One region of the Streptomyces sp. NPDC016851 genome, then DNA from elsewhere that is predicted to be linked to it. Evidence: predicted binding sites of a transcription regulator. Region 1 holds the regulator's gene; the other holds the start of a gene.

The links. Region 1 encodes HspR, which represses chaperone genes until heat shock. Its sites were predicted from a motif close to TTGAGNNNNNNNNNCTCAA; they were not measured.
Region 2: lon (endopeptidase La) is a predicted target of HspR. The motif match lies at 6,011-6,029, and genes of this name have one in related genera.

What each region holds. Positions count from the first base shown of each region.
Region 1 is NZ_JBVHEP010000001.1:364,480-376,160, forward strand. It holds gene ACZ3I3_RS01680 (NAD(P)H-binding protein) at 1-447, opposite strand, end outside; gene ACZ3I3_RS01685 (lysostaphin resistance A-like protein) at 704-1,723, shown strand; gene ACZ3I3_RS01690 (hypothetical protein) at 1,746-2,135, shown strand; gene ACZ3I3_RS01695 ((Fe-S)-binding protein) at 2,239-4,551, opposite strand; gene ACZ3I3_RS01700 (MraY family glycosyltransferase) at 4,793-5,803, shown strand; gene dnaK (molecular chaperone DnaK) at 5,898-7,757, shown strand; gene grpE (nucleotide exchange factor GrpE) at 7,754-8,413, shown strand; gene dnaJ (molecular chaperone DnaJ) at 8,450-9,631, shown strand; gene ACZ3I3_RS01720 (heat shock protein transcriptional repressor HspR) at 9,637-10,089, shown strand; gene ACZ3I3_RS01725 (sugar ABC transporter substrate-binding protein) at 10,380-11,489, shown strand; gene ACZ3I3_RS01730 (hypothetical protein) at 11,527-11,681, shown strand, end outside.
Region 2 is NZ_JBVHEP010000016.1:49,222-60,902, forward strand. It holds gene ACZ3I3_RS24610 (multifunctional oxoglutarate decarboxylase/oxoglutarate dehydrogenase thiamine pyrophosphate-binding subunit/dihydrolipoyllysine-residue succinyltransferase subunit) at 1-1,284, opposite strand, end outside; gene ACZ3I3_RS24615 (HAMP domain-containing sensor histidine kinase) at 1,566-2,678, opposite strand; gene ACZ3I3_RS24620 (response regulator transcription factor) at 2,675-3,415, opposite strand; gene ACZ3I3_RS24625 (spermine/spermidine synthase domain-containing protein) at 3,540-4,217, opposite strand; gene ACZ3I3_RS24630 (rhomboid-like protein) at 4,389-5,201, shown strand; gene ACZ3I3_RS24635 (GNAT family N-acetyltransferase) at 5,229-5,876, opposite strand; gene lon (endopeptidase La) at 6,052-8,475, shown strand; gene ACZ3I3_RS24645 (MarR family winged helix-turn-helix transcriptional regulator) at 8,650-9,141, shown strand; gene ACZ3I3_RS24650 (protein phosphatase 2C domain-containing protein) at 9,186-9,971, opposite strand; gene ACZ3I3_RS24655 (sensor histidine kinase) at 10,340-11,681, shown strand, end outside.

The sequences.
Region 1 (11,681 bases):
GTCGCGCACCACGCCCTCGGCACGAATCGACGGGCCCCACAGGGCCAGCTTGTTCATCGCGAACTCGCCCGGGCGCACATGAGTCCATTCCAGGCCCGACTCCTCCACGGCCCGCTCCACCGGCAAGTGGAAGTCGGTGTCGAAACCGGCCGTGACAGCCCCGGAGGACAGCACCACGATACGGCGCACGCCGGCCTGCCGAGCCAGGGCGACCACTTCCCGTGCGGTCTCGGCGACCGGGAAGAGATACATACGGTCGATGTCCTCCAACGCGTCGGTGAGGGACTCCGGTTGCGTGAGATCTCCCGCTACCGCGCGCACGCCCTCCGGTAACCCCGCCGGGCGTGGGCTGCGGCTCAGAGCCCGTACCTCCGCGCCGGCGTCGACGAGTTGCCGGACCACGTTCCGGCCGACACTGCCGGTGGCTCCGGTCACCAGAATTGCCATGATGCCCCTTCCGATCGTCACTGGTCGCGGGCACGCCTCACCGAGAGACGAAGTCCGTTCCCATGTCGAGTCGGCCGACGAACGCAGCTGTCCCACGACAGGCTTGTCGGCCACGGCGGTGAGAATGGCAGGCGGCGGGGAAGCGGCTCTAGTCCCTCGCCGAACCCATTTCATAAACCGTGGGCTTCCTCGGAGACACCCGGACACGGCCCCAACCACGGCGCTGATCAATGTGATCCCCTGCATAGTAGGGATCATGACAACGCCGTTACCGCGCCCCACCGGCCTTGCCTACCACCGCATAGGCCACTCCACCGGCCATCACCGCTGGTGGCGGCCCCTGCTCGGCACCCTGCTGTTTCTCGGTGTCTACGCCGTAATCAACCTCGTGCTGTTCGCCCTCTCCTACGGCATCGGGGCAGCGGCCGGGCTCCGTGAACTCCCGGACGGAGGCCACGACTTCGGACCGCTCCTCGACACCGCCCTGGCCCTGACGTCCATCGCGGTCGCCCTGCCCCTGATCCTGGCGGCCGTGTGGTGGCCGGGGCGGCGACGGCCCGGCACTCTGTCGTCCGTCGAGGGACGGTTGCGGTGGCGCTGGCTGGCCTGGTGTCTGCTTGCCGCGGTGCCCCCGGTGGCCGTGCTGGCGCTGACCGCCGCCCTCCTGCCCGACGACGGAACCGACTCGGGGGAGCTCGGCGCGTGGGTGGGCTGGCGATCGTTCCTCGGCTCGCTCGCCGTGCTGGCCGTCCTCGTCCCGGTGCAGGCCGCGGCCGAGGAGTACGTCTTCCGGGGCTGGCTGGCACAGGCGGTCGGCGCTTTCCTCCGTTCTCCGTGGTTCGCGGTGCTCCCGCAGGCCGCGCTGTTCGCCGCCGCCCACGGCTGGGGCACGGGGTGGGGTTTCCTCAGCCTGCTGGTCTTCGGCCTGGTCGCCGGGTGGCTGACCATCCGTACGGGCGGCCTGGAAGCTGCCGTCGCCCTGCACGTCCTGAACAACCTGCTGGCCTTCGGCGTCGCCGCCGCGGTCGTCGACGGGCTGTCGACCGACGAGACCGCCGCCGACTCCCCCTGGCAACTCGCCCTCGCCGACATGGCAACGACCCTGCTCTACGCCGCCCTCGTGCTGTGGCTCGCCCGACGCCGCCGGCCTCAGCGTCTCGCACCGCCGGCGGCCGCGCCCACCCCATGGCCCGCACCGCACCTGCCACCGCAGGTCGCTACGACGCCCAGGACCGTGTCCGGCCCTGGAGACGCGTCGTCTTCACCATGGCAGTAGAGCGAGAGCGAGGATCCCCACCATGCGATACGTACGCCATGTCAAAGGCGCCGTCACCGTCACCGTCGCCACCGCGGTCTGCCACACCCTCATGTCCGCCGGTTTCGAGTGGGCCCGCGACAGCGCAGCCGAGAGCGGAGACACCATGTTCTCCGGCGCCTTCGAGTTCCTGCTCACCACAGCCGCTTCCTGGGTTCTCATGCCCCTTCTGCTGTGGGCCGGCATGCGGATGATGGGGGAGACCCACAACGCCGTGCTGGTGGCCGTCGGTGGGCTGTTCTGGGCAGGGGTCTCCGGGTATTTCACCGACGACATCGACAGGGCGGGCGGGCACATACCGTTCCTGGCTCTCGCCGCATTCATCCTTCTCGGGACGGGGCTGGCCGGGGCCGGCCCCAGCCACCGCGACTGAGACTCCCTCGTGCCGACCGGCGGCACCACCCGCCGGGGGAACACCGACGCCCCCTGCCCGACAACTCGGACAGGGGGCGTCGAGAACTACCCGCGGCAGTCGGCTACTTCACCGGCTCCGGCTCCGGTGCGTTCTCCGAGTCCGTCGTGCCCGCCGGCGGCTCGTCGTCATCGTCCTCGCCCTCCGCCGGGACCGGCGTCTTCACCGAGTCCAGCAGGAGCTGGGCGACGTCCACGACCGTGATGGACTCCTTGGCCTTGCCGTCGTTCTTCTTGCCGTTGACGGAGTCCGTGAGCATCACGAGGCAGAAGGGGCAGGCCGTCGACACGATGTCGGGGTTCACCGACAGCGCCTCGTCGACGCGCTCGTTGTTGATGCGCTTGCCGATGCGCTCTTCCATCCACATACGGGCACCACCGGCGCCGCAGCAGAAGCCGCGCTCCTTGTGGCGGTGCATCTCCTCGTTGCGGATGCCGGGGACGCTGGCGATGATCTCGCGCGGGGGCGTGTAGATCTTGTTGTGGCGGCCCAGGTAGCAGGGGTCGTGGTACGTGATGATGCCCTCGACCGGGGTCACCGGGATGAGCTTGCCCTCGTCCACCAGGTGCTGGAGCAGCTGCGTGTGGTGGATGACCTCGTAGTCGCCGCCGAGCTGCGGGTACTCGTTGCCGAGGGTGTTGAGGCAGTGCGGGCAGGTCGCGACGATCTTCTTCGAGGACTTCGGCTTGGCCGACTCGGGCGTCACCTTGCCCTCGTCGTCCATCTCCTCGCCGAACGCCATGTTCAGCGCCATGACGTTCTCCATGCCGAGCTCCTGGAACAGGGGCTCGTTGCCGAGACGCCGGGCGGAGTCACCGGTGCACTTCTCGTCGCCGCCCATGATCGCGAACTTGACGCCCGCGATGTGGAGGAGCTCGGCGAAGGCCTTCGTGGTCTTCTTCGCGCGGTCCTCCAGGGCGCCGGCGCAGCCGACCCAGTAGAGGTACTCGACCTCGGACAGGTCCTCGATGTCCTTGCCGACGACCGGGACCTCGAAGTCGACCTCCTTGAGCCACTCCAGGCGCTGCTTCTTCGCCAGGCCCCAGGGGTTGCCCTTCTTCTCCAGGTTCTTGAGCATCGTGCCCGCCTCGGACGGGAACGCGGACTCGATCATCACCTGGTAGCGGCGCATGTCGACGATGTGGTCGACGTGCTCGATGTCCACCGGGCACTGCTCGACGCAGGCACCGCAGGTGGTGCAGGACCACAGGACGTCCGGGTCGATGACGCCGTTGTCCTCCAGCGTGCCGATCAGGGGGCGCTCGGCCTCCGCCAGGGCAGCGGCGGGCACGTCCTTCAGCTGCTCCTCGGACGCCTTCTCCTCGCCCTCCATCGTCTTGCCGCCGCCGGCCAGCAGGTACGGCGCCTTGGCGTGGGCGTGGTCGCGCAGCGACATGATCAGCAGCTTGGGGGAGAGGGGCTTGCCCGTGTTCCACGCCGGGCACTGCGACTGGCAGCGGCCGCACTCGGTGCACGTGGAGAAGTCCAGCAGGCCCTTCCAGGAGAACTGCTCGACCTGGGAGACACCGAAGACGTCGTCGTCGCCCGGGTCGGTGAAGTCGATCGGCTCGCCGCCGGAGGTCATGGGCTGGAGGGCGCCCAGCGCCGTCCCGCCCGTCGCCTCGCGCTTGAACCAGATGTTCGGGAACGCCAGGAAGCGGTGCCAGGCGACACCCATGTTGGTGTTCAGGCTGACCGTGATCATCCAGATCATGGTCGTGCCCAGCTTGATCATCGCGAAGAAGTAGACGAGGTTCTGCAGCGCCGCCACGCTCAGGCCCTTGAAGGCCAGGACCAGCGGGTACGAGGCGAAGTACGCGGCCTCGTAGTGGTCCACGTGGTGGAGCGCGCCCTCCAGGCCCCGCAGGACGTAGATGGCCAGGCCGATGGTGAGGATGACGTACTCGACGAAGTACGCCTGGCCCATCTTCGAGCCGGCGAAGCGGGACTTGCGGCCCGGCCGCGACGGCAGGTTCAGCAGGCGGATGACCATCAGGGTCGCGATGCCCAGGGTCGTCATCGCGGCGATGAACTCGATGTAGAGCTCGTAGGGGAGGAAGCCGCCGAGCACCGGCAGCGTCCAGTCGGCCTGGAACAGCTGGCCGTACGCGGTGATGATCGTGGGCGGCAGCGTCAGGAAGCCGATCGCCACGAACCAGTGGGCGATGCCGACGATGCCCCACCGGTTCATCCGGGTGTGGCCGAGGAACTCCTTCACCAGCGTCACGCTGCGCTGGTAGGGGTTGTCGGTCCGGGTACCGGCGGGCACGGGCTGGCCCAGCTTGAAGTACCGGACGAACTGGCCGATCGCGCGTGCGAGCAGCGCGACGCCGACCACGGTCAAGACCAGCGACACGATGATCGCGGCGAGTTGCATGGGGGCTCCTCGGGCCTGCGAGGGTTAGTCGGGGGAACCGGTCGTTCTTCAGGGTTCCCCGAGATTACTAAGCGGTAACTTATGCAGTCCGTCTGAGACTACCCCTATCTTCCGCCGCACTGTAGCCGGGTGGGCAGTGATCTGAATCGCTGAGGGTTGCCTCAGAAGCAGTGCGGAATCCGGCCGCGATCCTGTCGTGTTATTCGTACCGAATTGTCATAGTGACGCCTAACTTATATCCGTGCTCTACGGGATCGCTGCCGCCGCCACCGCCCTCCTCCTCACCGCCCTGCTCGCGGCCGCCCTCCGGATCCCCGCCCTGCGGCTGCGGCTGGTCGAGCGGCGGCGGCAGCGGGAGGTGCCGTTGTCCGGCGGTGTGGCCGTCGTGGCCGTCACCGGATCGGTGGTGGCTGTCCAGGAGTGGGGTTCGGCCGGGGGCGGGATCGAAGGGCTGCTCGTCGCCGGCGGTGTCGTCGCCCTGCTCGGGCTCGTCGACGACGTGTGGCGGCTGCGGCGGCGGGTGCTGGCCGCCGGTACGGCTGTGGCGGCCGCGTGCGTCGTGCCGTACGCGGAAGCCGGGGTGGGGGCCGGGCTGCTCGGGGTCCTGTGGGTCGTGGGGGTGACCTTCGCCTTCCGGGGGATCGATCACGCCGACGGGCTCGCGGGGACGGTCGGGGTCGTCACCGCCTTCGGGGTGGCGGCCTGTGCCGCCGTGGACGTGATGGACGGGATCGCGGTGCTGATGAGCGTGCTGGCCGCCGCGCTGACCGGGTTCCTGCTGCACAACTGGCACCCCGCGCGCGTGGCGCTGGGCAGTTGCGGGTCCATGTCCGCGGGGTTCGTGATCGCCGTGGCCGCCGTGCACGTCCGCGCCGGGTTCGGCCTCGGGGAGAGCGCCGGGGTGCTGTTCGCGCTGACCGCCGTGGTGGGTGCCGACGCCGTACTGGTGTTGTTGTCGCGGCGGTTGGGCGGGCGGGCCCTGCTGCGGAGCGGGCCGGACCATCTCGCGCACCGGCTGCGGCGGCTCGGGCTCACCGTGCCCGGGGTCACTCTGCTGCTGGCGGCCGGGGCGGTCTCCGGTGTGCTCGTCGGGGTACTCGCGCATGCCGGCCGGGTCGGCGGCGACGCCCTGTGGTGGGTGGCCGGAGTGGCTCTCGTGGCCGTGCTCGCCCTCTCCCGTGTCCCTGTGTACGCCGATCGACGCTCAGTATCTCCGCAGGTCAGGGCCTCATTGCGTGTAAGGAACGGATAAGAGTTGAGCCCGTCCGACTCAGGTCTGTTGACCGGTGGGGAGCCGTCGTGCACACTTGAGTCCGTTCCACTCAAGTCAGCTGGAGGAATCAACCATGGCACGTGCGGTCGGCATCGACCTGGGCACGACTAACTCCGTCGTCAGCGTTCTGGAGGGCGGCGAGCCCACCGTCATCACCAACGCCGAGGGCGCCAGGACCACGCCGTCCGTCGTCGCCTTCGCCAAGAACGGTGAGGTGCTCGTCGGAGAGGTGGCCAAGCGTCAGGCGGTCACCAACGTGGACCGGACCATTCGCTCGGTCAAGCGGCACATGGGCACCGACTGGAAGATCGAGCTGGACGGGAAGCCCTTCAACCCGCAGCAGATCAGCGCCTTCGTGCTCCAGAAGCTGAAGCGGGACGCGGAGTCCTACCTGGGCGAGAAGGTGACCGACGCGGTCATCACCGTCCCGGCGTACTTCAACGACTCCGAGCGCCAGGCCACCAAGGAGGCCGGCGAGATCGCCGGTCTGAACGTGCTGCGCATCGTCAACGAGCCCACCGCGGCCGCGCTGGCGTACGGCCTCGACAAGGACGACCAGACCATCCTGGTCTTCGACCTCGGTGGCGGTACGTTCGACGTCTCGCTGCTGGAGATCGGCGACGGTGTCGTCGAGGTGAAGGCCACCAACGGTGACAACCACCTCGGTGGTGACGACTGGGACCAGCGCATCGTCGACTACCTGGTCCAGCAGTTCCAGTCCGGCCACGGCGTGGACCTGGGCAAGGACAAGATGGCCCTGCAGCGTCTGCGCGAGGCCGCCGAGAAGGCCAAGATCGAGCTGTCCTCGTCCACCGAGACCTCGATCAACCTGCCCTACATCACCGCCTCCGCCGAGGGCCCCCTGCACCTCGACGAGAAGCTCACCCGCGCCCAGTTCCAGCAGCTGACCGCGGACCTCCTGGAGCGCTGCAAGACGCCGTTCCACAACGTCATCAAGGACGCCGGCATCTCCATCAGCGAGATCGACCACGTCGTCCTGGTCGGTGGCTCGACCCGTATGCCCGCCGTCGCCGAGCTCGTCAAGGAGCTGACCGGCGGTAAGGACGCCAACAAGGGCGTCAACCCGGACGAGGTCGTCGCCATCGGCGCCGCCCTGCAGGCCGGTGTCCTCAAGGGCGAGGTCAAGGACGTCCTGCTCCTCGACGTCACCCCGCTGTCCCTCGGCATCGAGACCAAGGGCGGCATCATGACCAAGCTCATCGAGCGCAACACCACGATCCCGACCAAGCGGTCCGAGATCTTCACGACGGCCGAGGACAACCAGCCGTCCGTGCAGATCCAGGTCTACCAGGGCGAGCGCGAGATCGCGGCGTACAACAAGAAGCTCGGGATGTTCGAGCTGACCGGTCTGCCCCCGGCGCCCCGCGGCGTCCCGCAGATCGAGGTCTCCTTCGACATCGACGCCAACGGCATCATGCACGTGACCGCGAAGGACCTGGGCACGGGCAAGGAGCAGAAGATGACCGTCACCGGCGGCTCCTCGCTGCCGAAGGACGAGGTCGACCGCATGCGCCAGGAGGCCGAGCAGTACGCGGAGGAGGACCACAAGCGCCGCGAGGCCGCCGAGTCCCGCAACCAGGGCGAGCAGCTCGTCTACCAGACGGAGAAGTTCCTCAAGGACAACGAGGACAAGGTCCCCGGCGACATCAAGACCGAGGTCGAGGAAGCCGTCGCCGAGCTGAAGGAGAAGCTCAAGGGCGAGGACACGGCCGAGATCCGCACCGCCACGGAGAAGGTCGCGGCCGTCTCGCAGAAGCTCGGCTCGGCCATGTACGCCGACGCGAACGCCGCGCAGGCCGGCGGCGACTCCGCCGGAGCCGGCGCGGGTGCCGGTGCCGGTGACGCGAAGGCCGACGACGACGTCGTCGACGCCGAGATCGTGGACGAGGACCGGAAGGATGGTGCCGCGTGACGGAGGAGACCCCGGGCTTCGACGAGCAGCAGCCCGACGTCCCTTCCGGCGCCACCTCCGACGACGCCGAGCCGAAGGCCGCCGACTCCCCCACGACGGAGGAGCAGGCGGCCCCGGCCGGGGACACGGGCCAGGACGTGGCTCTGGTGGCCCAGCTGGACCAGGCCCGCACGGCGCTCAGCGAGCGCACGGCGGACCTCCAGCGCCTCCAGGCCGAGTTCCAGAACTACCGCCGCCGGGTCGAGCGCGACCGGATCGCGGTCAAGGAGATCGCCATCGCGAACCTCCTGACCGAGCTCCTGCCCGTGCTCGACGACATCGGCCGCGCGCGTGAACACGGCGAACTCGTCGGCGGCTTCAAGTCCGTCGCCGAGTCGCTGGAGAGCACGGCGGCCAAGATGGGCCTCCAGCAGTTCGGCAAGGAGGGCGAGCCCTTCGACCCGACGATCCACGAAGCCCTGATGCACAGCTACGCACCGGACGTCACCGAGACGACGTGCGTCGCGATCCTGCAGCCCGGGTACCGGATCGGCGAGCGCACCATCCGCCCCGCGCGGGTGGCGGTGGCCGAGCCCCAGCCGGGGGCGCAGACGGTCAAGGCGGACGAGTCCGCCGAAGCCGACGACAAGGAGAGCGGTGGCCCGGAAGAGGGCTGACGTCATAGCGGACGAAGGGAAGGAGGGGCGTCGAGGATGAGCACCAAGGACTTCATCGAGAAGGACTACTACAAGGTCCTCGGCGTCCCCAAGGACGCCACCGAGGCCGAGATCAAGAAGGCGTACCGGAAGCTCGCCCGCGAGTACCACCCGGACGCCAACAAGGGCAACGTCAAGGCGGAGGAGCGCTTCAAGGAGATCTCCGAGGCCAACGACATCCTCGGCGATCCCAAGAAGCGCAAGGAGTACGACGAGGCACGCGCCCTCTTCGGCAACGGCGGCTTCCGCCCGGGGCCCGGCGCGGGCGGCGGCTCCTTCAACTTCGACCTGGGCGACCTCTTCGGAGGCGCCCCGGGCGGCGGCCAGGGAGCCGGCGGCTTCGGCGGTGGACTCGGTGACGTCTTCGGGGGCCTGTTCAACCGTGGCGGCGCGGGCGCGGGGACGCGCACGCATCCGCGGCGCGGCCAGGACATCGAGTCCGAGGTCACGCTGAGCTTCACCGAGGCGATCGAGGGCGCGACCGTCCCGCTGCGGATGTCCTCGCAGTCGCCCTGCAAGGCCTGCTCGGGCACCGGCGACAAGAACGGCACCCCGCGGGTGTGCCCGACCTGCGTCGGCACCGGGCAGGTCGCCCGGGGCAGCGGCGGTGGCTTCTCCCTCACCGACCCCTGCCCGGACTGCAAGGGCCGCGGCCTGATCGCGGAGAACGCCTGCGAGGTCTGCAAGGGCAGCGGCCGGGCCAAGTCCTCGCGGACCATGCAGGTGCGCATCCCCGCGGGCGTCAGCGACGGCCAGCGGATCCGGCTGCGCGGCAAGGGAGCGCCGGGCGAGCGCGGTGGCCCGGCGGGCGATCTGTACGTGGTCGTGCATGTCGACTCCCATCCGGTGTTCGGCCGCAAGGACGACAACCTCACCGTCACCGTCCCGGTGACCTTCGCCGAGGCGGCCCTCGGCGGCGAGGTCCGGGTGCCGACGCTGGGCGGCCCGCCCGTCACGCTGAAGCTCCCGCCGGGGACGCCGAACGGCCGTACGATGCGGGCCCGGGGCAAGGGCGCGGTCCGCAAGGACGGCACCCGCGGCGACCTTCTGGTCACCGTCGAGGTGAGTGTTCCGAAGGACCTGACGGGGAAGGCTCGTGACGCGCTCGAGGCGTATCGCGAGGCGACCGCGGGTGAGGATCCGCGGGCGGAGCTGTTCCAGGCCGCGAAGGGAGCATGAGTCAGATGGACGGTCGTCGACGCAACCCGTATGAACTGACCGAGGAGACCCCGGTCTACGTCATCTCGGTGGCGGCCCAGCTGTCCGGCCTGCACCCGCAGACCCTGCGCCAGTACGACCGCCTGGGCCTGGTGTCCCCGGACCGCACTCCGGGCCGGGGCCGTCGCTACTCGGCCCGCGACATCGAACTGCTGCGCACCGTCCAGCAGTTGTCGCAGGACGAGGGCATCAACCTGGCGGGCATCAAGCGCATCATCGAACTGGAGAACCAGGTCGCCGCGCTCCAGGCCCGGGTGGCCGAGCTGGAGGACGCGCTCGACGGCGCGGCGGCGGCCATGCGGCAGCGCGAGGCGGCGGTGCACGCGTCGTACCGCCGTGATCTCGTGCCGTACCAGGAGGTCCAGCAGACCAGCGCGCTGGTCGTGTGGCGGCCGAAACGGCAGCAGCAGTCGGACTGACGTGACTGACGCGCGTACGCCTGTGAAAGGGGCCGGGAGGAGACTCCCGGCCCCTTTCGTATGCCTTGGGCCGTCTTAGGGTGTTTTCGCCGGGCCTCCTGTGGATGACCGGATGGTGCAAGTCACTTGGAGGTGATTCCGCAGAGTCTTCACAACTGCTGCGGAGCGTGGTGTTGTCATCTCGTTAAGTGGTTCCGCTTGACGCTAGGGGGCGCACCCGCGTTGGCTTTTCAGTCACATGGGCCACAAAGTGCGCCCACGTCCGAATCACACGCGAAGTGAGCTCCCGCATGCGCCGTCGTATCTCCATATCCGTGGCCGCGGCCACGATGTCCGTCACGCTCGCCGGCTGCGGCGTGCTCAACGCGACCGGGAGCAGCGACGAGGCGAGCCCGACCAAGGGCAACGACATCACCGTGGGCCTGCTGCTCCCGGAGAAGGCGAACACCCGGTACGAGAACTTCGACTACCCCATCATCAAGAGGAAGGTCGAGTCCCTCACCAACGACCGGGGCCGCGTCGAGTACGCCAACGCCGAGGCGAGCGCGGACACGCAGGCGGCCCAGCTGCAGCAGATGATCGACGACCGGGTCGACGTGGTCCTGCTGGACGCCGTCGACTCGCACGCCATCGCCGACGAGGTGCAGAAGGCCAAGGACGCCGGCATCCCGGTCATCGCCTACGACCGGCTGGCCGAGGGCCCGATCGACGCGTACATCTCCTTCGACAACGAACTGGTCGGCGAGGTCCAGGGGCGCACCCTGCTGGAGGCGATCGGCGAGAAGGCGAGCCTCTCCGACAAGATCGTCATGATGAACGGCTCGCCGACCGACCCGAACGCCAAGCAGTTCAAGGCCGGTGCGATGTCCGAGCTGAACGGCAAGGTGACGATCGCCCAGTCCTTCGACACCACGGACTGGAAGCCGGAGAACGCCGAGGCCAACATGGCCGAGGCGATCCAGAAGATCGGCAAGGACGACATCGCCGCGGTGTACTCCGCCAACGACGGCATGGCGGGCGGCATCGTCAAGGCGCTGGAGGCCGCGGGCATCACCGATCTGCCGCCGATCACCGGCCAGGACGCGGAGCTCCCGGCGGTGCAGCGGATCATCGCCGGTGACCAGTACATGAGCGTGTACAAGTCGTACCCGCAGGAGGCCGAGAACGCGGCGGAGATGGCCGTGGCCAGGGTCCAGGGCCGCGACATCCAGTTCGCCGCCCTCACCCGCGACAAGGTCGACAGCCCCACCCACAAGGGCATCCCCGCCCAGCTCGTGCCCGTCGTCGCCCTGACCAAGGAGAACATCAAGGACACGGTGGTCGCGGACGACGTCTACAAGCTGTCGGACATCTGCACGGCGAAGTACGAGGCGGCTTGCGAGGCGATCGGGCTCAAGTAGGCGGGCCCTCCGGGCCCGCGAGGCGGAGACGAGCCACGTGAACGACCGGCGGGAGACGGTCACCTGGCGGCTCCGGGCGGTCGTCGGCGTCGAGGAGGCCGGGGACACCGATCCCGGTCGGGACGCCGACCTGTACACGCGTCACCTCCGTGACCGGGCGGCCTGCGAACGGGTGGAGTCACTGCTCGCGCG
Region 2 (11,681 bases), on a different contig from region 1:
GACGTCGTCGTCGTGGCTGGCGTCGATGTCCTTGAGCCAGCGGACCGGCTCGTAGGGGATGCGCAGCGCCTCGAAGATCTCGTCGTAGAAGTTGTTCTCGCCGAGCAGGAGGTTCGCGACCTGGCGCAGGAACTCGCCGGAGGCGGCGCCCTGGATCACCCGGTGGTCGTAGGTCGACGTGAGCGTCATGACCTTCGAGATGCCGAGCTTGTTCAGGGTGTCCTGGGAGGTGCCCTGGAACTCCGCCGGGTAGTCCATGGAGCCGACGCCCATGATCACGGACTGGCCGGGCATCAGACGCGGCACCGAGTGGACCGTGCCGAGGCCGCCGGGGTTGGTCAGGGAGACCGTGACCCCGGAGAAGTCGTCCATCGTCAGCTTGCCGTCGCGGGCGCGGCGGACGATGTCCTCGTAGGCCTGCCAGAACTCGAAGAAGTTCAGCGTCTCGGCCTTCTTGATCGCCGCGACGACCAGCTGGCGGTCGCCGTTCGGCTTGACCAGGTCGATGGCGAGACCGAGGTTGACGTGCTCCGGCTTGACCAGGGTCGGCTTGCCGTCCACCTTCGCGAACGAGTAGTTCATCGCCGGCATCGCCTTGATGGCCTGGACCATCGCGTAGCCGATCAGGTGCGTGAAGGAGATCTTCCCGCCGCGCGCCCGCTTGAGGTGGTTGTTGATGACGATGCGGTTGTCGAACAGCAGCTTCACCGGGACCGCGCGCACGGACGTGGCCGTGGGCAGCTCCAGGGAGGCGTCCATGTTCTTCGCGACCGCGGCGGCGGGGCCGCGCAGCACGACCTGCTCGGGACCCGAGGGGGCCTCACCGGCGGGCTCGGCCTTCGGCTTCGCGGCGGCGGGCTTGGCGGCCGGGGCGGCCTTCGCCTGAGCCGGGGCCTGGGCGGGAGCCTGAGCCGGGGCCTGCGCGGCGGGCTTCGCCTGGGCGGGAGCCTGCGCGGCGGCCGCGGGCTTCGGGGCCGCCGGGGCGGGGGCCGCGGCCTGGGCCGGGGCGGCCTGGGCCGGGGCGGCCTGGGCCGGCTGAGCGGTGGTGGTCCCCGCGGCCCCCGCGGCCGCGGTACCCGCCGGAGCCGAGGCGGCAGCGGCGCCCGGCTTGTAGTCGGCGAAGAAGTCCCACCAGGCTCGGTCTACGGAATTCGGGTCCTGGAGGTACTGCTGATAGATCTCGTCGACGAGCCACTCGTTGGCACCGAACGACGCGGCAGGGTTCTTCCCCGCTTGGTCGGTGTCGGTCGAGATGCTCGAGTTACTGGGGGACTGTGGCGACACGGCGGCAACCGCCCTCTTCCGCTTCACAAGATGATGGACAGCGGGAATCAAGGCTACGCCCCCTGGACCGGGTAGGTCAGGTCGGGCCCGTTCAACGTCGTGCAAGTCACATCTTGAAGTGTGTTTCGGGGCTTGAAATGGCGGGAAACAAGCGTGGTTCCGCTTAAAGAGGGAAGGGCGGGGCAGGGCCTCACACGCCGACGGCGCGGGCCTGTGCCTGATCACACGTGTCCGTCAGTGCGGACGCCCGTGGATCTTGTGGCTCCGCTTCGAACTTTACGTCAACTTGGCACAGATGGAAGTCCCGGAAGAGTGACAAGAATCCGGCAACCCCGCTCGGATTCGGCCACTCCGATCCGCCCGCCGTGCAGATCCACCGCCCAGCGCGCGATGGCCAGGCCGAGACCCGTACCGCCGTCGCTCCCCGGGCCCTGCGGCCGCTTGACGTTGCCGCGGTTGAACCGCTCGAAGACGCGGTGCCACTCGGACTTCGGAATGCCGGGGCCCTCGTCCAGGACCTCCAGCTCCAGCGACTCCGGCAGCACGCCGCGCCGCGCCTTGACCGTCACACGGCCGTGCGGCGGGCTGTGCTTGACCGCGTTGTCGATGAGGTTGGCCACGACCTGGTGGATGCGTTCCGGGTCGGCGTGCGCGGTCAACTCCGGCGGGTGCACGTCGAGGTGCAGATGGACGTCCGTACGGGTGTGACTGCCCGAGCCGGTGGCGATGCCCGCGCGCACGGAGGCGACCATGTTGGCCTCCTTCAGCACGCCGGACAGGTACGGCCACACCTCGAACCGCCGCTGTTTCAGCGGTACGACGCCGTTGTCGAGGCGGGACAGGTCCAGCAGCGTCTCCACCAGCCGGCCGAGCCGCTCGGTCTGCTTCAGTGCCGTGCGCATCGTCTCCGGGTCCGCCTGCGTGACGCCGTCGACGATGTTCTCCAGCACCGCGCGCAGGCCCGCGATGGGCGTGCGCAACTCGTGCGAGACATTCGCCACCAGCTCTTTGCGCTGGCTGTCCTGCGCCTCCAGCTCGTCGGCCATGGCGTTGATCGTCACGGCCAGGTCGCCCAGCTCGTCACGGCGGTTCTCCCGCGTCCGGCGGGTGTAGTCGCCCTGCGAGATGGAACGGGCCACGGCCGTCATCTCGTCCAGCGGTGCGGTGAGCGAATGGGCCACGAACTGCGTAATGAGCAGTGTGGCGATCATCGAGAAGACCGTGATGAAGCGCAGCTCCGTCTTCGTGTGCACCGCGATCACCGACAGGCCCGTGGTGATCAGCACCGAGATGACGACCAGCGCGCCCAGCTTGGTCTTGATCGAGAACGGGCTCACCCCGCCCCAGGGTTCCGGCTCCCGGGGGTTTCTCCGTGCGGCCGGCCCGCCGCTCATGGCGTCGGGGTCTCCAGGGCGTAGCCGACGCCGTGCACCGTACGGATCCGCTCGGCGCCGATCTTCCGGCGCAGCGCCTTGATGTGGCTGTCGACCGTGCGGGTGCCGGAGGCGTCCGCCCAGTCCCAGACCTCGGCGAGCAGCTGCTCGCGGGAGAGCACCGCGCGCGGGGTGTTCGCCAGGCACACGAGCAGATCGAACTCGGTCGGCGTGAGGTGAACATCCTCACTCCGGACCCGGACCCGGCGCTGCGCGTGGTCGATCTCCAGCTCGCCGAGGCGCAGGATGCCGCTGCGCGGCGTCGCGGCGGCCAGCGCGGCCCGCTCCACACGGCGCAGCAGCACGTGCACGCGCGCCGCCAGCTCCCGCATCGAGAACGGCTTCGTCATGTAGTCGTCGGCGCCGACGCCGAGCCCGACCAGCATGTCGGTCTCGTCGTCGCGCGCGGTGAGCATCAGCACCGGCACCGGCCGGGCGGCCTGCACGCGCCGGCAGACCTCCAGACCGTCGAAGCCCGGCAGCATGATGTCGAGGATCAGCAGGTCGGGCTGCCAGGCCTCGGCCGTGTCGACGGCGGCCGGACCGTCACCCGCTGTTTGCACGAGGAATCCCTCGGCTCGCAGGCGGGTCGCGATGGCGTCCACGATCGTGGCGTCGTCCTCGACGACGAGAACCCGGCGCTGTGCGCCCGGTGTAGCCGTCGCCGAACCGTTGTGGGAGGTGTGTGTCTGCTCCATCGCCCGCCCCTGGGGTGTGCTTTCCGGAATCAGTGGGGTGATTCCTCGGTCTGCGCATGGTTGCGATTGACGCTTGAATGATCGGCGTCAGAGGAGCAGCGTACGGGGAGTCAGCACACCTTTGCTATCCAGGGCTGATGCCGAGGTGCACGACGTCCGGAACGCCCCGGGCAACCGGGATCTCTTCGGTACGCACCTGTTGGAACCCGACATTCCGCAGGGTTTCTTCGAATTCCGGGGAGGGCTGGGCGGACCAGACGGCGAGTACCCCGCCGGGCCTCAACACCCGTACGCAGCTTGCCAGTCCGGCTTCTCCGTAGAGGATTTGGTTGCCCTCCGTGACCGTCCAGCCGGGTCCGTTGTCGATGTCGAGGCACAGGGCGTCGTACGTGTCGGATGTCTCATTGACGTAGGCCACGAGATCGGCTTCGACGATTTTCGTGCGGGGGTCGGCGAGGGCCTCGGCGGAGAAGGCGGAGAGCGGGCCGTCGCGATGCCATTCGACAATCGCGCGCTCGCGTTCCACGACCGTGATCCCTCCCCAGCGCGGGTTCGCCGCCGCGTGGGCGAGGGAGAAGCCGACGCCGAGTCCGCCGATCAGCACCTCGGGGCGGTCCCGGCCGGTCAGGGCGTCCAGGGCCGCGTCGACCAGCCGCCGCTCCGAGCGGCCGTCGGAGGTGTCCATCAGGAAGCAGCCGTTCGCGATGATCTCCAGCCGGCCGCCGTGCCGTCGCAGCACGACCTCGCCGTGCGGACCCTCGCGACGGTCCAGCACGAGGGGGGTGTCGTTCGAGGTGGGCATCCGAGCATCCTGGCAGGTGAGGGGCGTCCGGCGCCAAGCATTACGGACGGGCCGGCAGGGGACGCCGTGCGCTGCTGTCAGGTTGCTGTGAATCGGGTCTCGCGTGGCGCCCGTCACAGACAGGGGGCGAAGGTGCGCGAAGTGTGGGACATGACGGAAGGAGCGCCCGCCGTGGACCGCACCGCGCCGGCCGACGAGACGGCCACGCCGACGCCTTCGGACGTGCCCGTTCCCGGTGTGCCGGCGCTGCTGGACGGGGTGCCGCGGCAGCGGGCCGGCGGCCGGGTGCCGTGCGGAACCGCGGTCCCGGACGTGCGAGAGCCCACCGAGGCGGGGAAGCCCCGGCTCCGGCTCCGGACACCGCGGCTGTGGCGGCTGCTCCCCACTCCCACGGGCACGCCGTTCACGTTCGGCTACGGGATCGTCCTCTGTCTGACCTCGCTGTTCTCCGCGTACGCGGACCCCGCCCTGGTGCACGCCCTGCTCCAGGGCTCCAGTACGGATGTGGCGCACCTGGTGCGGACGCCGGAGCTGGTGCTGGTCGGCAGCGCGCTGTGGCTCGCGGGCGGGGTGGCCTCGCCGTTCGCGATCGGGTTCGTGCTCGTGCTGACCGCGCTGGAACGGCGGATCGGCGGCCTGCGCACGGCCGGGGTCTTCCTGCTCGGGCATGTCCTCGCGACCCTGGCGACCGAGGTCCCGGTCGGGCTCGCGGTGCTGGCCGGGCAGCTCCCCGAGAGCTCGCTGCACCGCCTCGACTACGGCGTCAGCTTCGGCGTCGCCGCCGGCACCGGCGCCCTGGCCGGACTGCTGCCGCTCTGGCTGCGCGTGCCGCTGCTGGCCGGCTTCGGCGGGATGCTGCTCCAGGACCTGCTCGCCCTCGCCGACCCGTTGACGAACTGGGGGCATCTGATCGCCCTGGCCATCGGGATCGCGACCTGGCCGGTGCTCCGGCGGTGGCGGGGCAGGCCCACCGGCCCGCTCTGACCTGCCCGGCGCTGAAGGCGGGACCGTTCAGGTCCGCGGGTCGTGCTTCGCGCTGGTGAGCAGGGCCGCCACCTCCCAGCCCAGCGCCTCGTACAGCCCTCGCCCCGCGGGCGTACCGGCGAGCACACCGGTGTGTGCCCCCTGACGAACGGCGGCGCTCTGCAACGTCCGCATGACGAGGCTGCCGAGTCCCTTGCGGCGATGCTCCGGCGCCGTCTCGATCTGGTCGGCGACGGCGGTGGCGCCGGTCGGGGCGATCTGCCCGCGCGCCGCCAGCGAACCGTCCGGCGCGGCCACCATCACTCGCGTCACTCCGCCGCGCGACCAGCTGCGCAGCCGGTAGCCGTCGGGCACGTCCGCAACGTCCGCCGGGGTCAGCGGGACGGTCATCAGGTAGCCGGGCTCGGGGTCGATCCACCAGCTGTCGTCCAGCCAGCCGGCCACCACCGACGGGTCCCGGAAGGCCTTCAGCCAGACCCCGGCCCCGGTCACCGCGCCGGCCACCTTGCGGACGGCCGTCTCGTCGAGGTCGTCGCCGGTCGCGCCGAACACGTGCCGTGTGACGTGTCCGTTCGTCCCCACGTCGATCGTGCAGCCCCACGGCTCCGTCACGGGCGGAGCGGCCCCGCGCGACACGATCCACCCGTCCACCCACGCCTGCACGGTCCTGTCCACGCCGCCCCCTGGTAATACCCACTCGCCGCATTGATCTGTTACGTGGCCGACTCTACGGCCCCGATCGCCCCTGGCGTCACGGTCGATCGCTCACGGCGAACAGCGGGTGGGGAACATCCGGCGGCTCCCGAGCATTGAGTCGGCATAGCTCAACTTGATTGCCGAAGGGGAGATCATGGCTTCGACGTCCACACCGCTCACCCTGCCCGTGCTGCCGCTCGACGACGAGGTCGTCCTGCCCGGGATGGTGGTCCCGCTGGACCTGAGCGACTCCGAGGTCCGTGCCGCGGTGGAGGCCGCCCAGGCCGCTGCTCGGACAACACCCGGAAAGCCCCGGGTACTCCTGGTGCCGCGCATCGACGGCACATACGCCGGCACCGGTGTCCTCGGCACCGTCGAGCAGGTGGGCCGGCTGGCCGACGGCGATCCGGGCGCGCTGATCCGCGGCCGGGGCCGGGTGAAGATCGGTGCGGGGACCACGGGTCCCGGCGCGGCCCTCTGGGTCGAGGGCACCAGCGTCGACGAATCCGTCCCGGAGCCGCTGCCCGGGCAGGTCGCCGAACTGGTCAAGGAGTACAAGGCCCTCGCCACCGCCTGGCTGCGCAAGCGCGGCGCCTGGCAGGTCGTCGACCGGGTCCAGGCCATCGACGACGTCTCGGCGCTCGCCGACAACTCCGGCTACTCGCCGTTCCTGACCACCGGCCAGAAGGTCGAGCTGCTGGAGACCGCCGACCCGGTGGCCCGGCTGAAGCTCGCCACCCAGCAGCTGCGCGACCACCTCGCCGAGCAGGACGTGGCCGAGTCCATCGCCAAGGACGTCCAGGAAGGCGTCGACAAGCAGCAGCGCGAGTTCCTGCTGCGGCGCCAGCTCGAAGCGGTCCGCAAGGAGCTGCGCGACCTGAACGGCGAGGCAGGCAAGGACCCCGCCGAGGAGTCCGACGACTACCGCGCCCGCGTGGAGGCCGCCGACCTGCCCGAGAAGGTCCGCGAGGCCGCGCTCAAGGAGGTCGACAAGCTGGAGCGGTCCTCCGACCAGTCGCCCGAGGGCTCCTGGATCCGCACCTGGCTCGACACGGTCCTGGAGATGCCGTGGAGCGAGCGCACCGAGGACGCCTACGACATCCAGGGCGCCCAGTCCGTCCTCGACGCCGAGCACTCCGGCCTCCAGGACGTGAAGGAGCGGATCACCGAGTACCTGGCGGTGCGCAAGCGGCGTACCGACCGGGGGCTGGGCGTGGTCGGCGGGCGGCGCGGCGGTGCCGTGCTCGCGCTCGTCGGTCCGCCCGGCGTCGGCAAGACCAGCCTCGGCGAGTCCGTCGCCCACGCGATGGGGCGCAAGTTCGTGCGCGTCGCCCTCGGCGGCGTCCGCGACGAGGCCGAGATCCGCGGTCACCGGCGTACGTACGTCGGTGCCCTGCCCGGCCGGATCGTCCGCGCCATCAAGGAGGCCGGGTCGATGAACCCGGTCGTGCTGCTCGACGAGATCGACAAGGTGGGCTCGGACTTCCGGGGCGACCCGGCCGCGGCCCTGCTCGAAGTGCTCGACCCGGCGCAGAACCACACCTTCCGGGACCACTACCTGGAGGTCGAGCTGGACCTGTCGGACGTGGTCTTCCTCGCGACCGCCAACGTCCTGGAGGCCATCCCGGAGGCGCTGGCCGACCGGATGGAGATCGTCCGCCTGGACGGCTACACCGAGGACGAGAAGGTCGTCATCGCCCGCGACCACCTGCTCCCGCGCCAGCTGGAGCGGGCCGGGCTCGACAAGGACGAGGTGGCCATCGACGAGGGCGCGCTGCGCAAGCTCGCCGGTGAGTACACCCGCGAGGCGGGCGTGCGGAACCTGGAGCGGTCGATCGCACGGCTGCTGCGCAAGGTCGCGGCCCAGCACGAACTGGGTGAGCGGGAGCTGCCGTTCACCGTCCGGGACGAGGACCTGCGCGCGCTGATCGGACGGCCGCACCACGTGCCCGAGTCCGCCCAGGACCCGGCCGAGCGCCGGACGTCCGTGCCGGGCGTGGCGACGGGCCTCGCGGTGACGGGCGCCGGTGGTGACGTGCTGTACGTCGAGGCGTCCCTGGCCGACCCGGAGACGGGCGCGGCCGGGCTGACCCTGACCGGTCAGCTGGGGGACGTGATGAAGGAGTCGGCGCAGATCGCGCTGAGCTTCCTGCGCTCCCGCGGTGCCGAGCTGGAACTGCCGGTGGGCGATCTGAAGGACCGGGGCGTGCACATCCACTTCCCGGCGGGCGCGGTCCCCAAGGACGGCCCCAGCGCCGGCGTCACGATGACCACGGCCCTCGCCTCGCTCCTGTCCGGCCGCCTGGTCCGCACGGACGTGGCGATGACCGGCGAGGTCTCGCTGACCGGCCGGGTCCTGCCGATCGGCGGCGTGAAGCAGAAGCTGCTGGCCGCCCACCGCGCCGGGGTCACCACCGTGATCATCCCCAAGCGCAACGAACCCGACCTGGACGACGTCCCGGCGGAGGTGCTGGACAAGCTCGACGTCCACGCCGTCACCGACGTCCGCCAGGTCCTGGAGCTGGCGCTCGCGCCCGCCACGGCGGATGCGGCGCCGGAGGTTCCGGTGGCCGCGTGACGGAGGTCATCGGATGAGGGAAGGCCCGGGTCCCGTGAGGGAGGCCCGGGCCTTCACCCTGTGGCGGCCCTGTGGACGCGCAACCCGTGACCTGCGGAATACTTGCCGAACTGCGGCGACGGCCGCACAGGGCGGAAAATGCAGGTAGCGGGCGACGACCGAGGCGGGGCTCACGTGCACGAGGACGGCAACGACGACGGACACCGGGACCCCTCCCTGGCCGGAACCGGTGTGGATCAGACTGCCTTTCTGGCGCTGGAGCGGGAGCTGACCGTGCTGCTGCGGCGGGCCCGGGCCAGCCAGGGCGAGATGGCCCGGGAGGTCCACCCCGACCTGGAGTCCTCCGCGTACGGCCTGCTCGTACGGCTGGACGAGTGCGGCAAGCAGCGGGCCACCGAACTCGCCGCCTACATCGGCGTCGGCAAGGCCACGATGTCCCGCCAGCTGCGCGCCCTGGAGGACCTGGGCCTGATCGCCCGCGAGCCCGACCCCGCCGACGGACGCGCCTGGCTGGTCGCCCTCACCCAGGAGGGCCACGACCGGGTCCGCCGGGTGCGCGAGGCCCGCCGCGCCCGTTACGCCGGCCGCCTGGCCGACTGGGACACCGGCGAGGTGACGGAACTGGCCCGGCTGCTGCACCAGCTCAACCGGGGCATGGAGAAGTAGCACCCGGGGCATGGAGAAGTAGCACCGCACCCGGCCCAGGGTGGCTAGAACTCGGCGTACACGACCGTCGCGTCGTCGTGCGTCTTGCTCCGGCCCAGGAACGACCTGGCCGAATCCGCCCGCTCCAGCGTCCGCACCCGGTCCACCAGCGCCTGCGGTCCCTCCTTGCGCAGGAGCTGGAAGCAGTCCGTCCAGTCGCCCTCCTCGAACCGCTCCACCCAGCGGGCGGCGCCGTCCGTCAGGGCGGCCAGGGCGCGCACCTCGTGCCGGGGCAGGGTGCCGGTCACCGCGCGCCGGGCCACCGAGGAATCGGCCGCCGCCGTGAAGAAGCCGCCTTCCCGGTTGCGGTAGGTGGAGTCCACCAGCGCGTCCGTGGCCAGGGCCGAGCGGGGGAGCAGGGCCAGCCGGTCGTCCAGCAAGGGCGTCACCACACCGTCCGGGGACTCCACGAGGAGCGCCGAGTCCGACAGGACCAGGTACTCCACCGCCTCCGGGGACCAGCGCGCCATGACCACCGTGGCCTGAGGGGTGCGCGGGTGAGAAAGGTCACAGGTTGAGGCGTGTGCCTCGGCGGTACGCGCGATGGCGCGGGACAAGACGTCGACCAGAGGAACATCCGGGAGTGAAACGGTCAGTTCGGTCAGGGCTCCGCCGAGGCGCGCGGTGAACCAGGGGACGGAATGCAGACAACCCGTCCCGCCCTTCGGCGGTGTGACACCATCCAGGACGACGACCGAACCGCCCTGTCCGGAGGCCGGTAGTCCGACACTGGCGAAGTCCTCGTTGGGGCGGTCCGCGTCTCCCGGTTCCGAGGCGAGTTCAGTACGCATCCAGCCAGTCTGCACGAGCCCTTCACAAGGTCCGCAAAACGCTGGCAATGGTTGCCGGACCGGTGCGGTCATGCAGGTCAGACGCCCTGTTTGGGCTGGAATGATTTGTTCCGGGAAGGCGTGGTGGCGAATACTGCCACCGCCCGCGCACGGCGTCCAACCGGCCCGCCGCGCAAGGCCGCTGCAAGGGCCAGCGGAACTTGCCCCCCAACTCCCCTCCGGGGTTCACTCCTTCGGGTGGCGGGTCAGGTGATGCACGTGCGCTGCCCACCGGCGCTGGGAGGGTCGGGAAGTGTACCTGGAGTACGCACCAGTTGACGGAGCGTCATCCGGGCCCATGAGTTCACGAGTCAGGAATGCGAGCACCGGTGCAGATGTCGCGGCCTCGTCGCACAGGCAAGCAGACGGCCCCCGTTCAGGGCGCTGAGCCGACGCCCCCCACCGGCAAGGGCCGCCCCACCCACGTACGCAACCGGCTCATCGTGGCCGTGGCCGTGGTCGCCGCGGCCATCGCCGGTGCGGGCACCCCCTCCGTCCTCGCCGCCTCCGGGCAACTCCACGACTCGCAGGAGCTCGTGACGCTCGCCGAGCAGACGCAGGACGCCCTCGCCCTCGCGCACTCCCTCGCCGACGAGCGCGACGACGTCACCTCCTACATCGCGGCCGGCCGCCCCAAGTCCAAGGCGCCCTCCGAGCAGCACAGCGCCCGCGTGGACCGGCAGGTCGAGGAGCTGCGGGGCGACACCGACACGCCCGCCTCGCTCCGCTCCGACCTCGACGGCATCGCGGCCGTACGCCGGGCGGCGCTCACCGGCAAGAGCAGTGCCCTCGAAGCGCACCAGGCGTACTCCGCCGCCGTCACCGAACTCCACCGGCTCGCCGAGCAGCTGGCGCAGCAGACGCCGCCGCGCGCGGGCTCCGGCGGACAGGCCCTGGCCGAGCTGGACTCCGCCGTGCAGCAGGCCGCCGCGGCCCGGGGGCTGCTGCTCGCCGCCCTCAGCGTGCCGCGCGGCACCGAGACGGTCATCGACCCGGTCACCGGCCTGCCGACCGATACCTCCTCGGACGCCGACACCCGGCAGCGCGACGCCCTGAGCGCCGCCGCCCAGCAGGCCCGGCTGCGCTCCGACGCGGCCCTGGCCGACTTCCGCGACACCGCGCCCAAGGCGGCCCGCACCTCGTTCGACAACACGGTCACCGGCACCGAGGTCAACTCCGCCGAGAAGTACCTCGCCACGCTCACCGACCAGCCGACCCTCTCCAGCGGCGAACGCTCGACCAACGCCCGGAAGCTGGACACGGCCCTCTCCGCCCGGGTCGACCTGATGCGCGGCGTGGAGTCCGCCCTCTACGACCGCCGCACCAAGGACCTGGAGGCGCTGCGCGACGACGACGTCACCGCGCTGGAGATCCGCATCGCCGTCCTCGGCGCCCTGATGCTGCTCGCCGTCGGCGTCGCCACGGGCATGGCCCGCAGCCTCACCCGCCCCCTCGCGGTCCTGCGCCTGGGCTCGAAGCGGCTGGCCGAGGCGGAGGTTCCGGCGGCCGAGGAACCCGTCAAGTTCACCGGCCGCAACGACGAGTTCGCCCAGGTCGTCCGCTCCGTCAACGCCCTGCACGCGCACACCGTCGCCCTCACCGAGCGGATCTCCACACTGGAGTCCGACCGCAAGCACCTCGTCGGCCAGCGCCAGAAGATGGCCGACGCCC